Linked DNA regions of Roseimicrobium gellanilyticum. The protein of the gene in region 1 interacts with the protein of each later gene in a pairwise test. Links are inferred from orthologs where the notes say so. Each region holds a gene or a part of one and is shown on either strand. Other genes may lie near its edges. The genes, in order: dnaB and dnaA.

Region 1 (6,085 bases):
CAACTTCCTCCTCCCCAAGGCCAAAGCCTACGAAGCCACCGCTGGCAACCTGCGTCATCAGGCCAATCTCCAGAAGGTCCGCGCTGAGCGCGAAGCCAAGGAACTGGAAGAAGCCGAGAAGATCGCCAGCAAGCTGAAGAAGCTCAAGATCAAGCTCACCCTCGCCACCGGCCAGGGCGGCAAGGCTTTCGGCTCCATCACCACCAAGGACATCGTGGAAGCCGTGGCTGCCAGCACCGCCAAGATCACGCTGGACCGTCACCAGCTCGAGCTTGAGAAGCCCATCAAGAGCACCGGCACCTTCGAAGTTCCCGTCAAGCTGCACGCTGGCGTGGAGTGCTTCCTGAAGGTCACCGTCGCCGCCGCTGAAGCGGGTGCCGAAGAAGGCGCCGAAGGCGAAGAAGAAGCTGCTGAGTAACACCAGTTTCAGAGCACACCTTTCAATCCCCTGCGTGAGCAATCGCGCAGGGGATTTTTGTTCCCATCGCATCGTTTCACAGAGACATCAGAACGGCATAGCGAAGGATGTCCGCTTTTTTAGCGTGAAATATTGCGCACAGCTCCGTTAACGCCACACTGCTCCCCCGCCCCATGCCACCCGAAAAAGCCTCCAACGTCACGCCATTCGACCCGAATGCAGCGCAATCAGGTGGGCAAGGATTCCAGAAAGGCGGGCAGGGATTTGGGCAGGGCAAGCCGAAGCCGCCGGTAGACATCAATGATCCCACACGCTCCCAGCCCTGGGACGCTGATGCGGAGAAGGGCGTGCTCTCGTGCTTCCTCCACGACCCCACCAACCTGCTGAACGACGCGCAGGTCAATCTCCCGGACGAGGCCTTCTACCATCCGGCGAACCAACTCCTCTACAAGGTGATGAAGGAGTTCAACAACGGCACCCGCCCTGTTGAATACATCGCTCTCACCAACTACCTGCGCGACGCAGGTCACCTCGACAAGATTGGCGGCGCCGGCATGCTTTCCGAGTTGCTGAACTTTGTGCCGACCCCCGCGCACTACGGCTACTACAAGGGCATCCTGCGCGACAAGCATCTGCTGCGCCGCATCATCCACGCCTGCACGGAGAGCGTGCAGAACGCGTACGAGTTCAACGAAGACGTGCCCGCACTGCTCGACCGCGTGGAAGAGCGTGTGATGAGCGTGCGCGATGACACCGAAAGCCGCGACACCATCAAGCCGCTGAAGCACCACGTCATGGAGGCCTTTGACTCCATCGAAGAAATGCTGAAGGACCCCGGCAAGCTCCGCGGCATCCCCACCGGCTACCGCAAGCTGGATGGCCTGAGCAACGGCCTACAGGGCGGCGAAATGTTCGTCCTCGCGGCCCGTCCTTCCATGGGCAAGACCTCGCTCGTGATGAACATGGTGGAGCACGCCGCCCTCACCAACGAGGTGCCGGTTGCCGTCTTCAGTCTGGAAATGAGCGCCGTCATGCTGGTGCGCCGTCTCATTGTGGCGCGCGCCGGTGTCTCCATGAGCCGCATCATGAATGGCATGCTCAGCCGCGAAGAGCTGCGCGCCGTGACCCGCGCGTGCTCGGACCTGCAAAAGGCCAACATCTTCATCGACGAAACTCCCGGCCTCAACATCCTGGACTTCCGCGCCAAATGCCGCCGCCTGAAAAAGCAGCATAACATCGGCATGATTGCCATCGACTACTTGCAGTTGATGACTGCACCCACGAAGAAGTCCGACAGCCGACAAAACGAAATCGCCGCCATCTCCGCCGGTATCAAGGCGGTGGCCAAGGAGCTGAATGTCCCTGTGGTGGTGCTCGCGCAGCTCAACCGCGCTGTGGAGTCACGCAAGGGCCAGCGCCCCATGCTGAGCGACCTTCGTGAGTCCGGCTCCATCGAGCAGGATGCGGACATGGTGGGCCTGCTCACCCGTGCCGACTACGCAGGCTCCAAACAGGAGGATGATTCCAAGGACCGCAAGGACGCCGAGGCCGAGGACGAGGCCAGCAAGGGCAAAGGCCTCCTCATCATCGCCAAGAACCGTAACGGCCCCACGGATGACGTACCGCTGAAGTTCATCGCTGAACTCATGCGCTTCACCGAGCGCGAGTTTGACGAGAACGAAAAGGCGGGTGGGGACTAATGGGAGACGCTGCGCCTTGGGATGTTGCACTCAGCCCCCCTCAGGGTCGCCCAACTCTTGAAGAAAATTCTCCGTTCGCGGGAACGCATGCATCCATTTTGGGTGTCTAAAGCGTTCTCCCAAACCTATTCGGAAGCGTTAATAAATGACCGCCTCCGGCAACGCAAAATCAAGGAATTGGGTGAGTTGCTCACAAGTTATTCACAACTTATCCACCGGTGAACAACCGAAGCTCAATGCGTGTGAAGTTTTCCGGTTTTTACGCCAGCATTGTTAAAAACAGGTGTGCATGGTCGTGGAACGCTCGTATTTATTGCGTGGAACAAAAAAGACACATTGATCCAACGTTTAGTCTGGCATTGTAGCGGACTTCCGCTTCATTTAGGTCAGCGGCGCAAGGGAGTTTCGCCAGGGAAACATGATCGCAATTCCCTGTTTCTGAATGAGTTTCGACTCAAATGGCATCTTCCGACTTTTGACTTTTTCTGCGAAACAAGCCCTCCTTAGTGCTTCTCGCTTCGTGTCTCCGCTGACACATGGATTCCCTTCCGTGTGACGTGACTGTCACCGGGAGAACACGGGCCGCAAGTATGAATCACCGTCATCGGGCAAATTTCATGCCATCCGAGTCTTTCAATTCCTCTCGCGAAGAAAGCCGGAAAACGTTTATGGAAAATCGCAAAACGCCGGAGTTGTTCACACTCCTCTGGACGTGTGTGGGAAGAACTCTTCCCGGCGAAAGTCACCCGCAATCGCGAACAACCCGCGTGACGAAATTGCCAGAATCGAGCGGAAACCGCCTCAGGCTCATCCCTGATCGCGAGACAGGGCCCCCTCAGCCAATGTCGAGCAATCCATCCTCGCCAATGGCGAAAAAAGGATTCCAGGCAACTTCCCAGTAGTGCCCATCCAGGTCGCGGAAGTACCCGTAATGTCCACCCCACGGCGCATCTTGCGCGGGTTTTACGATGGTGGCTCCTGCCTTCTCCGCCAGCGCCAGCACTTCTGCCACTTGGGCCTTCTCCCGGACATTGTGCGCGATGGTGATGCCCGGTGAACCTGTGGCCGCGACCGGAGTGTCCTTCGAAATATCCTCCGCCAATGCATGGAACGGATACAGGGCCAGCCGCACTCCAGCCGTGCGAAAGAAAGCCACCGGCCCACCCTCCTCGTACGTGGTGGAGAATCCCAAGCCATCTCGATAGAAACGAACGGCGCGCGGGAGGTCGGTGACGCCGAGCGTCAGGAGGGAGATGCGAGGTTCCATGAGAGAGGTTCGAGTGAGCACCTGTCCCTAGTCGGACCCGCGCGCGCTTCAATCAGCCATCCGCCTAAGTATTTATTGCGACCCTTTGCGGAAGGGCGGGTTGAAATGGGAAGCACCGCGGCCCCCGGCGGTTTCAAGACTTTCCCCAATTTCTTTTCCTGCCGCTCCGATGAAGAAGCCACCTTCCCAACATACCAATACCTACTGGCTCAGCCCTGACGGACAGCACGTGAACGGTCCCTACTCCATGACCCAAATCCTGGCCATGCATCAGGTTGCACCGCTGGCTCCGGACATGCCCATGCGCCTCGAAGGCACCGACTCCTGGGCCACGGTGGCGGACTGGCTGCCCATCGTCGTCCCGCAGTCTCCCAGGGCCCGTGCACGCGAAGCCGCAACGGCTCGCGCGCAGAACCCGGCCATTCCTCCGTGGACGCTGCTCGCAGGACTCGGCATCGCAGTTGCTGCCGTGCTCTATTACTTCTTTGTGCTGTGACGGGAGTGACATCCTCCCGCGCCAACCAAGGTATCAGACGGAAAAACCATTGATCTGCCTGGCCCGGCAGGAAAAACTGCCGGCGTGGAATTCCTGATGGTATGCCTGGGCCTGGCGATTCCGGTGCTGGTCACCGCACTCGCCCTGCGCAAAGCCGCCATACTGGTGCTGCGGGTGAAGCCATCGCTGGAGAAGGTCCTGGTCCTCACGCTGCTGATGGGAGGGGTGAGTACCGCGCTGCATTGGGGCGTGGGCCGTGTGGTGGCAGATGCCACGCAGGACTCAAATGCCATCCTGTTCTCTGCCTTTGCCATCTGGACAGGAGCAGCGGTCATTCACATCACCGTTCTCGCCTTCAGCCTGCAGATCACTCTCGCCAGCGCCATCAAGGTGTATCTGCTCATGCTGTTCGTGGTACTCGTGACGCTGTTCACGCTAGCCACCATGGCGTTCCTCCTGAGCTGGCTTTGGATGGCAGTGAAGACACCGCTATGAAGGCCAGACGGAAGTCTGGACACTTCACCCGGCCGCACCGTTTATTTGCATTCCCGCAGACCGCCTCTTAATCTGCGGCCCCTGGTACTCGGTACTCCACCCAATCACATGTCCCTCGAATCCACCCTCCAGCAGGCCGCCGCTGACGGCAAACTTCTCGAAACCTCCGTCAAGAACATCCAGTCCCTGCTGGCTGGCAGCACCAACCCCGTGTACCTCCTCAGCGTCCAGGAACTCGTGGACGCGGGAGAATGGACGGAGCTCAATGACCGCTTCTTCGCCTCGCTGAAGTTTGGCACCGGCGGCCTTCGCGGACGCACCATCGGCAAGATCATCACCAAGGCTGAGCAAGGCACCGCAGCACCTGGTGAGCGCCCCAGCTTCGCATGTGTGGGTACGAACTCGATGAACGAGTACAACGTGTCCCGTGCCACCCAGGGCCTGGCCAACTACTGCGTGAAGTACCGCAAGAACGCCGGACTCAGCGGCAAGCCTCGCATCGTCTTCGCGCATGACACGCGCCACTTCTCCACCGAGTTCGCCCGTAAGTGCGCCCAGATTGCGACCGACCTCGGCTGTGACGTCTCCCTCTTCGACGGCCCGCGCGCCACGCCGGAAATGTCCTTCGCCGTGCGTGAACTGCGCGCCGACGCGGGTGTGATGCTCACTGCCTCGCACAACCCCGCCCACGACAACGGCTACAAGGTGAACTTCGCCGATGGCGCCGGCATCATTGAGCCGCATGCCACGGGCATCATCACCGAGGTGAATGCGGTCAAGTCCGAAAGCTACACTCCTCTCCCCGATGCCGAACGCGGCACGCTTGCCCTGCTGGGTGAAGAGATGGACGAAATCTACCTCAAGCGTGTGGAGACTCTCATGCTGCAGCCGGAGCTGCTGGAGAAGGCGAAGAGCCTGAAGATTGTCTACACCGCGCTCCATGGCGCCGGTGGCGTGCTCGTGCCACGCATCCTGCGCCAGCTCGGCTTCAACCTTCTCACCGTGCCCGAGCAGGATGTCTTCGACGGACGCTTCCCCACCGTGGCCTCACCGAATCCGGAAAATGCTCCCGCGCTCGCCATGGCTGTGGCCCTCGCGGACAAGGAGAATGCGGACATCGTCATCGGCACCGACCCGGACTGCGACCGCATGGGCGTGGGCGTCCGCGCTCGCAATGGCAAGATGCAACTCCTCACCGGCAACCAGATTGGTTCGCTCATGGGTTGGTACCGCATCAAGACTATGTTCGACCTCGGCATCCTGAACGAGTCGAACAAAGATCACGCCGTGCTCATCAAGACCTTCGTCACCACCGACCTGCAGGCTGCCGTGGCCAAGGCCTACGGCATCGGCGTCATCAACACGCTCACCGGCTTCAAGTACATCAGCGCAAAGCTGGAGAAGTATGAGCAGGCTCTTCCTGCTGAGGAAAAGAAAAACTACCGCGACCTCAGCGATGCCGAAACACGTGACCTGCGCCTGAAGCACAGCAAGTTCTTCGTCTTCGGAGGTGAGGAAAGCTACGGCTACCTCGGCACCGATTTCACCCGCGACAAGGACGGCAACGGCGCCGTGGTCATGTTCGCTGAAGTCGCCGCCTACGCCGCCTCGCAAGGCCGCAAGCTCATCGACCTGCTGGATGATATCTATGCCGAGTTCGGTTACTTCCTCGAAGTGAATCACAGCAAGACCTTCGAAGGTGCGGAAGG
Region 2 (6,125 bases), 240 kb from region 1 along the record:
GAGCCTGCCATGGGATGGCTGCCAAGGAAATGAAGGGGGCTGGCGGCAAAAATCTGTTCCAGGGCGAAGACCACGCTCGTCTTCACACTGCCCACATCCGTGACCACGCAGCCGGGGCTCACGGGCGCCTTCACAAGCTGCCTGGCAATCGCTGCCATGTGCTCCACCGGCATGCACAGGACGATGAAATCTGCACCGGAAACGGCCTCATTCAGATCCGTGGTGGCGAGGTCGGCGATACCTGCCTTCCCCACCTGCTGGGCCGCCTCCTCACGCCGCGCCCACACGCGCAGGTGGATGCCCTCACAGCGCTCCCGCAGGGCACGCAGCAGCGAGCCTCCGAGGAGGCCGGGCGCCAGGATGGCCACACGTTCAGGAAAGCGGGAATTCACGATGGACACGCAGGGAAGGAAAGAAAAGGCGCGTTGGGATGCCAACGCGCCCGAGGGTCAAAGAAGCATCAACTCTGGTGGAGAATCAAGGCACCAGGAAGACCTTGCCCGTGCGTGGGTCGCGGACCTTCTGGCCGGGGGTGAAGTCACGCACGTCCACCATGTTCTCCGGCTTCTGGTCGGAACCGGGGGGATAGACGAAGCCTTTGCGGCCAGGGACCGGGGAGCCGTAGCTCGCCGGAGCCGTCGTGGTGGTCGTCGGCGGGGGCGGAGGCTGCGGAAGAGTTTCCGTGGTGGTGGTCGTCGTGGTCGTGGAAGGCTGCACCGAGTCCGGAGGAGGCGTGGTAGTCGTCGTCTCCGTGGTCTGGGTGGTCGTGGTGGCCGCACCAGGGGATGTCGTGCTGGCAGGCCCCTGCAGGTAACGCGACTGGCTGGAGGGCGGGTTGTCCAGCGAGTAACCGGCACCACGACGGCTTTCCGTGTCAGACGCACCGTAGGGCCAGGTGGACTCGCAGCTTGCGAAAGTCACGCAAACGGCGGCACCGAGGAAACGCAGGAGGTTGATGTGTTTCATGGGAGAAAGGGGGGTCAGGAGTTCACACGCATGGGCATGAGGACATACAGGAAGCTGCTGCCACTCTTAATCACACCCGGGCTGATTTCGTCAATGAGGTGAAGGTGTACTTCATCGCTCAGCAGATTGCGCAGGGGTGCCATGAGGAATTCCGGATTGAAGGCGACCGTCATGTCCACGCCCTTGTAGCTGATGGCCACGCTTTCACGGGCCTCACCGACGTCTGGCGAGTTGGCGACCACTTCGAGATTGTCCTTGGAAAAGTGGAGCTTCACCGAGTTCGACTTGTCGCTGAGGAGCAGCGACACACGAGCCAGCGTCCTGAGCAGGGGCTCGCGCTCGAGTGTGATACGTTCCTTGCTTTCTCCTGGAATCACCTGGCGGTAGTTCGGGTAGTTCCCTTCGATCAACTTGCTGGCGAGGAAATAGTTTCCAAGATCAAAGCCCACCTGGCCGGAAGCCACCTTCAGGGTGACCTCACCCTCGTCTCCGAGGAGGCGCTGGATCTCATTCACCGCCTTGGTCGGGATGATGATGTCACCCTCATGGCTCTGGGGAAACTCAAGCTCCTGCTCCACCATCGCGAGGCGGCGTCCGTCCGTAGCGACCATGGTCAGCATGTTGTCACGGAAGGAGCAGAGGATGCCATTCAGCACATAGCGAGTCTCGTCCGTGGAGATGGCGTAGGAAGTTTTGCGCAGGCACTCCTTGAGCACGCGCTGCTCGAGCTTGAACTCGCGGGCATCGTTGAAGGTCGGGAGCGGAGGGAACTCATCGTGGGCCAGTCCCATGAGCTTGAAGGAACTCGGGCCGCTGCGGATGTGAGCCACGTTCTTTTCGTCCACGGAGACATCGACTTCATCCGCGGGGAGCTCACGCACAATGGTGGCGAGGCGGCGGGCAGGCAGCGTGGTCGCGCCCCCCTCCTCCACCTCGGCCTTCACGGTGCCGCTGATGCCCACGTCCAAGTCCGTTGTGGCAAAAAGGAGCTCGCCCTTGCCCGCCTTGATGAGAACGTTGGACAAAATCGGCAGCGTGGTGCGTGTGCTGACGACGTGTTGCACCTGCTGGAGGGCGCTGAGATAGGCTTCCTTGCTGATCGAGAATTTCATGATCGGACTTGCGTACCTCTCTTAGCGAGAGGCCAAAATTAAGCAAGCATAATGGCGGAAATCGTCCGGCTGTCTAAAGGATTATCCTCCCGACCCACGCCACCGCACCCCATGGCTGCTAACCCGAAGAGTTTCAAGCAACGGGAGGAGTCAATTTTGACCCGTTTTGCCGGTTGAAAGCCGGGAGTGGAGGGAGGGTGGTTTGGGGGTAGCAGCCGCACGAATGTCAGCGATTGATCGAGACGCTGTGCCGAAGGCCTTGGACTGCAGCAGCCTGCTGCCGCTTTGAAGAGTCCACAGCCTGCTGTGGCGATGGTGACATGCACACGTGAGGCAACACGTCCTGAAGACTTGGCGACTTCGTCGCGGTGGAGCGTGCAGCAGGCTGCACTTGGGAAAGCGGCAGCAGGCTGCCGCAGTCCAAGGACGCTGCGCGTCACAGCGTCGGGATCTGTCGGGTATTCACGCGGGCCTCCCCCACTCCTCTCTGCTGAGGAGCAGGGTTTCATTTTTTCCGGGGCAACACCCTACACGGCCTTGCGAATCAAGTCCGTAACAGCAGCCACCTGCTGGCGGAACTCCTCACTTTCAGCAATGCGCTGGGTGATGGTTTTGCAGGCGTGGATGATGGTGCCGTGGTCTTTCCCTCCAAAGGCGTCGCCAATCTCCTTGAACGGAGACTTGGTGAGCTGGCGGGCCAGATACATGGCAATCTGGCGCGGCAGGGCGATGTTTGCCGGGCGCCGTTTGCTGTTCATGTCCGCGAGCCGGATGTCGTAGTGCTCGGCCACCACCTTCTGGATGATGTCGATGGTGATCATCCCGGTGGCAGGCTCCTCCAGGATGTCAGCCAACAGGCTGTTGAGCGTCTCCTTGGTGAGCGCAGTCTCAGTGGGCTTGCTGCGGTCCCCCGGAGAAGATGAGAGGGAAAGGTGACCCGCCACGCGCATGAGCGCGCCTTCCAGACGACGGACGTTCGTGCGGATGTTGTCCGCCAGATGCGTCAGCACCCAATCCTCCACCGGCACGGACCAGTCGCGAATCTTCTGACGCAGAATCGCCGTGCGTGTCTCCACATCGGGGGACTCGATCATGGTCGTCATCCCCCACTCAAAGCGGGAGACGAGGCGCTCTTCCAGGTTCTTGATCTCACTCGGTGCGCGGTCGCTCGTGAGGATGATCTGCTTGAAGGAATTGAACAGGTCATTGAAGGTGTGGAACACCTCCTCCTGAGTGCCCCCTTTGCCCGCGAAGAACTGGATGTCATCGATCATGAGGACATCCACCTTGCGGTACTTCTGGCGGAAGGCATTGACCTTGTGGAGGCGCACCGCCTCGATGTACTCATTCGTGAAAGCCTCGCTGGTGACATAGCGCACCACCTTGCGCGGCTTGTTCCGCAGAATCTCCTGGCCGATGGCCTGCATGAGATGGGTCTTGCCCAGACCCACGGAGCCGTGCAGGAAAAGTGGGTTGTACGTTTTTCCAGGCTTCTCCGCAACGGCACGGGCCGCGGCAAACGAGTACGAGCAGTTCGGACCCACGACGAAGGAGTCAAAGGAGAAGCGATGGTTCAGACCCGCATCCGAAAGGCTGCGCGCAAAGCGGGCCTCATCACGGAAGAGCGGCTCATCCGCGCCTGCCTCAATGACGGCAGGTGCCTCACGGCGGCGGTCCATGCTGCGGGCGGCTTCGCGAAGCTGCGGCCGCGACTCAACTGGTGTCTCGGGAACCACCATGAACTCGATCTCGCAATGTCCTCCCGCCACTTCAGCGATGGATGAAGACAACTGCTGCATGAAGTGCTCTTCGATCCAGTACTGGTGCATCAGGTTCGGCACTCGCAGCACCACTGGTGCTGGATCAAGCCGCTCGATGCTGACCTTGGAGAACCAACGATCAAAACTCAACGCACCAATCTTTCCGCTCAGATCCACAGCGGCCTTCTTCCAAGCCTTCACTTCAGGGCCAGGCTCAGGTACGCCAGGGAATTTGAGAGGGAGAAGTTCATCCTCCTCCTCGGGATCAGAATCACGACGGGACGTGCTCATGGCAAGCATTGTTGATGTCGTGAATTTCACTCCGCGGGGCTCAACTCTTTCGCTTCTGTTTCCTTCCTCACACAATCCCCGGCGGCGAAATTTTTGAAATTCATCCCTCTCGTTTAGGACTCATTCGAGAAAGTCACAAGATAATCTTCGAACATTTTGAAAACTCTTTTCAAACTTTCACCTTGCGTCAAAATTCAAAAAAAAGGCTTGCTGATTTGCTCGTGATTCCCCACGCCTTGTGCAGCCTTGCATGCAGCGCGGAATGAGGTTCCTTGAGTCATGTCCACGGCCTCCCCCACCCTTGACACGCTTGCCGAACTTTTGAAAAAACGGCTCGCGGTGATCGCTGATCATGAGCTTCGCCAACGCGATGCGGAGGCGCATCTTGCCGCGCTTCGTGGAGTCTCTGAAGCCATCGATGCAGAACATCAACGTCTGCGTTCACAGCTTGATGGACGCCTGCGCCACTTCCTGCAGCAGGCCAGTTATCAGAAGGCGCTGGAGTGGATTGAAGCTTCCAAGAGTTGATGGTCTATCGTTGATAGTTGATAGCCTGAAGAAGCTCAAGCTGGTTTGCTGCGAGCTCTGAGACTAACAGCTCTCACTCGTTGATGGCGCGGTGCACTTCACGTTGAGTGCCGACCAGATTCTGCATCCACAGCCTTCAGGCTATCAACCATCAACCATAGACCATCAACTTCCTCCGAAGAGCTCCCTCATCCTCCTCTTCCGCCACGCGAACATCATCGTGAGGTAGATGCGAAACAGCGTGATGCCAAACAGGTGGCCCAGCCAACCGCCGCGAGAGGCGTAGTGGATTTCATCCACCATTCTCGTGCGCATTTTATCCATCACTTCAAAGCGGTGGTGATGCACGAATGTTTTGAAGGGTCCCTCCATCATCTCATCCACCAACAAATGCGGTGGCTCGACGCGCTTCCACCGGCACTTCCAACACATGGGCAGGATGCCGAGCTCACGCATGCGCAACTCGATGACACCACCTTCCACGGCTCGCTCATCCGCGCGAAGCTCCACCAGTCTTGACGTCGGAGGCATGACCTTCGTCAGGTTTGCCGGATTGTTATGAAACTCAAACAACGCCTGCGGCGACGCCTCCAGGATGCACTCGGTGCGGAACGTGGGCATGGGGTGAGTGGATGCGAGGGACGGCGGGATTTACTCCCTCCTTGAAGACTTGCTACTTCCGCAAAATCTTCTCCATGACCTTCCCCTTGGCCAGCTCATCGATCAGCTTGTCCAGGTAGCGAATCTCCTGCATGGTGGGCTCTTCGATGTCCTCCACGCGGACGCCGCAGACGGTGCCCTTGATGAGGGTGCGCGAAGGGTTCAGCCGGGCCTCGCCAAAGAAAGTCTCGAAGTCTGTCTGCTTTTTCAGGTGGGTTTCCAGCTCCTTCTGGGTGTAGCCGGTCAGCCAACGGATGACTTCATCCACCTCTGCTTTCGCACGCCCCTTCTTCTCCGCCTTGGCCACGTAGAGGGGATACACGCTTGCGAAGCTGATGGTGTAGATGCGGTGCTTGGTCATGGGGCTTGCTTCCCTCCCGTGGGTCTCTGCGTCATCAGACCGAATGCCTCCAATAGTCAGAGCGAAGCACCGCCAACACCGCAAGGAGTACGGGAATACCAAACGGCAGCAGCACTGAAAACCAGAACCCAAGTCGAAAACAGGTGCGCCGGTATGACTCCGGGTCGCCAGGACGGATCACGAACTCCGACAGTGGGCCAATAAAGTAGAAGACATTGGCGACGCCTATCATGAACAAATATCCGAAGCCTTGGAAAAGAATCGTGAGGCCTGTAATCTCAAATTCAGCGTCTGCGGGCAGCATCACAAAACCAACGGCTGCGTAAGCGATGAAGGCTAGAATCCCAGCAACCACCAGTCCGATGTTGTAACGGATGCGACGCGCACGCCACCAGGCAAACGGAGGCGTGGCGGCGTCACTCACGATGCAAACGGTCTGCCAGCGCG

What was found.
Region 2: the proteins of dnaB (region 1) and dnaA interact in binary tests that used the Escherichia coli proteins (3 or more experiments, as listed by UniProt). The link is inferred for Roseimicrobium gellanilyticum from one-to-one orthologs.

What each region holds. Positions count from the first base shown.
Region 1 is NZ_QNRR01000004.1:177,916-184,000, reverse strand. Bases 1-2,854 are described here. They hold dnaB (replicative DNA helicase), read left to right. Parts: upstream 1-591; coding sequence 592-2,118; downstream 2,119-2,854. Other genes in these bases: rplI (50S ribosomal protein L9), read left to right, coding at 1-418. Outside these bases: DES53_RS13235 (VOC family protein), read right to left, coding at 2,954-3,385; DES53_RS13230 (hypothetical protein), read left to right, coding at 3,555-3,881; DES53_RS13225 (hypothetical protein), read left to right, coding at 3,966-4,376; DES53_RS13220 (phospho-sugar mutase), read left to right, coding at 4,485-6,085. UniProt on the Escherichia coli protein: The main replicative DNA helicase, it participates in initiation and elongation during chromosome replication. Travels ahead of the DNA replisome, separating dsDNA into templates for DNA synthesis.
Region 2 is NZ_QNRR01000004.1:422,204-428,328, reverse strand. The notes cover bases 1,868-4,761. They hold dnaA (chromosomal replication initiator protein DnaA), read right to left. Parts: upstream 4,130-4,761; coding sequence 2,606-4,129; downstream 1,868-2,605. Other genes in these bases: DES53_RS14185 (hypothetical protein), read left to right, coding at 4,409-4,657; dnaN (DNA polymerase III subunit beta), read right to left, coding at 1,868-2,078. In the rest of the region: DES53_RS14205 (prephenate dehydrogenase), read right to left, coding at 1-392; DES53_RS33505 (hypothetical protein), read right to left, coding at 478-966; more of dnaN, read right to left, coding at 981-1,867; DES53_RS14180 (SRPBCC family protein), read right to left, coding at 4,823-5,278; DES53_RS14175 (DUF2200 domain-containing protein), read right to left, coding at 5,331-5,678; DES53_RS14170 (hypothetical protein), read right to left, coding at 5,713-6,102. UniProt on the Escherichia coli protein: Plays an essential in the initiation and regulation of chromosomal replication. Binds in an ATP-dependent fashion to the origin of replication (oriC) to initiate formation of the DNA replication initiation complex once per cell cycle.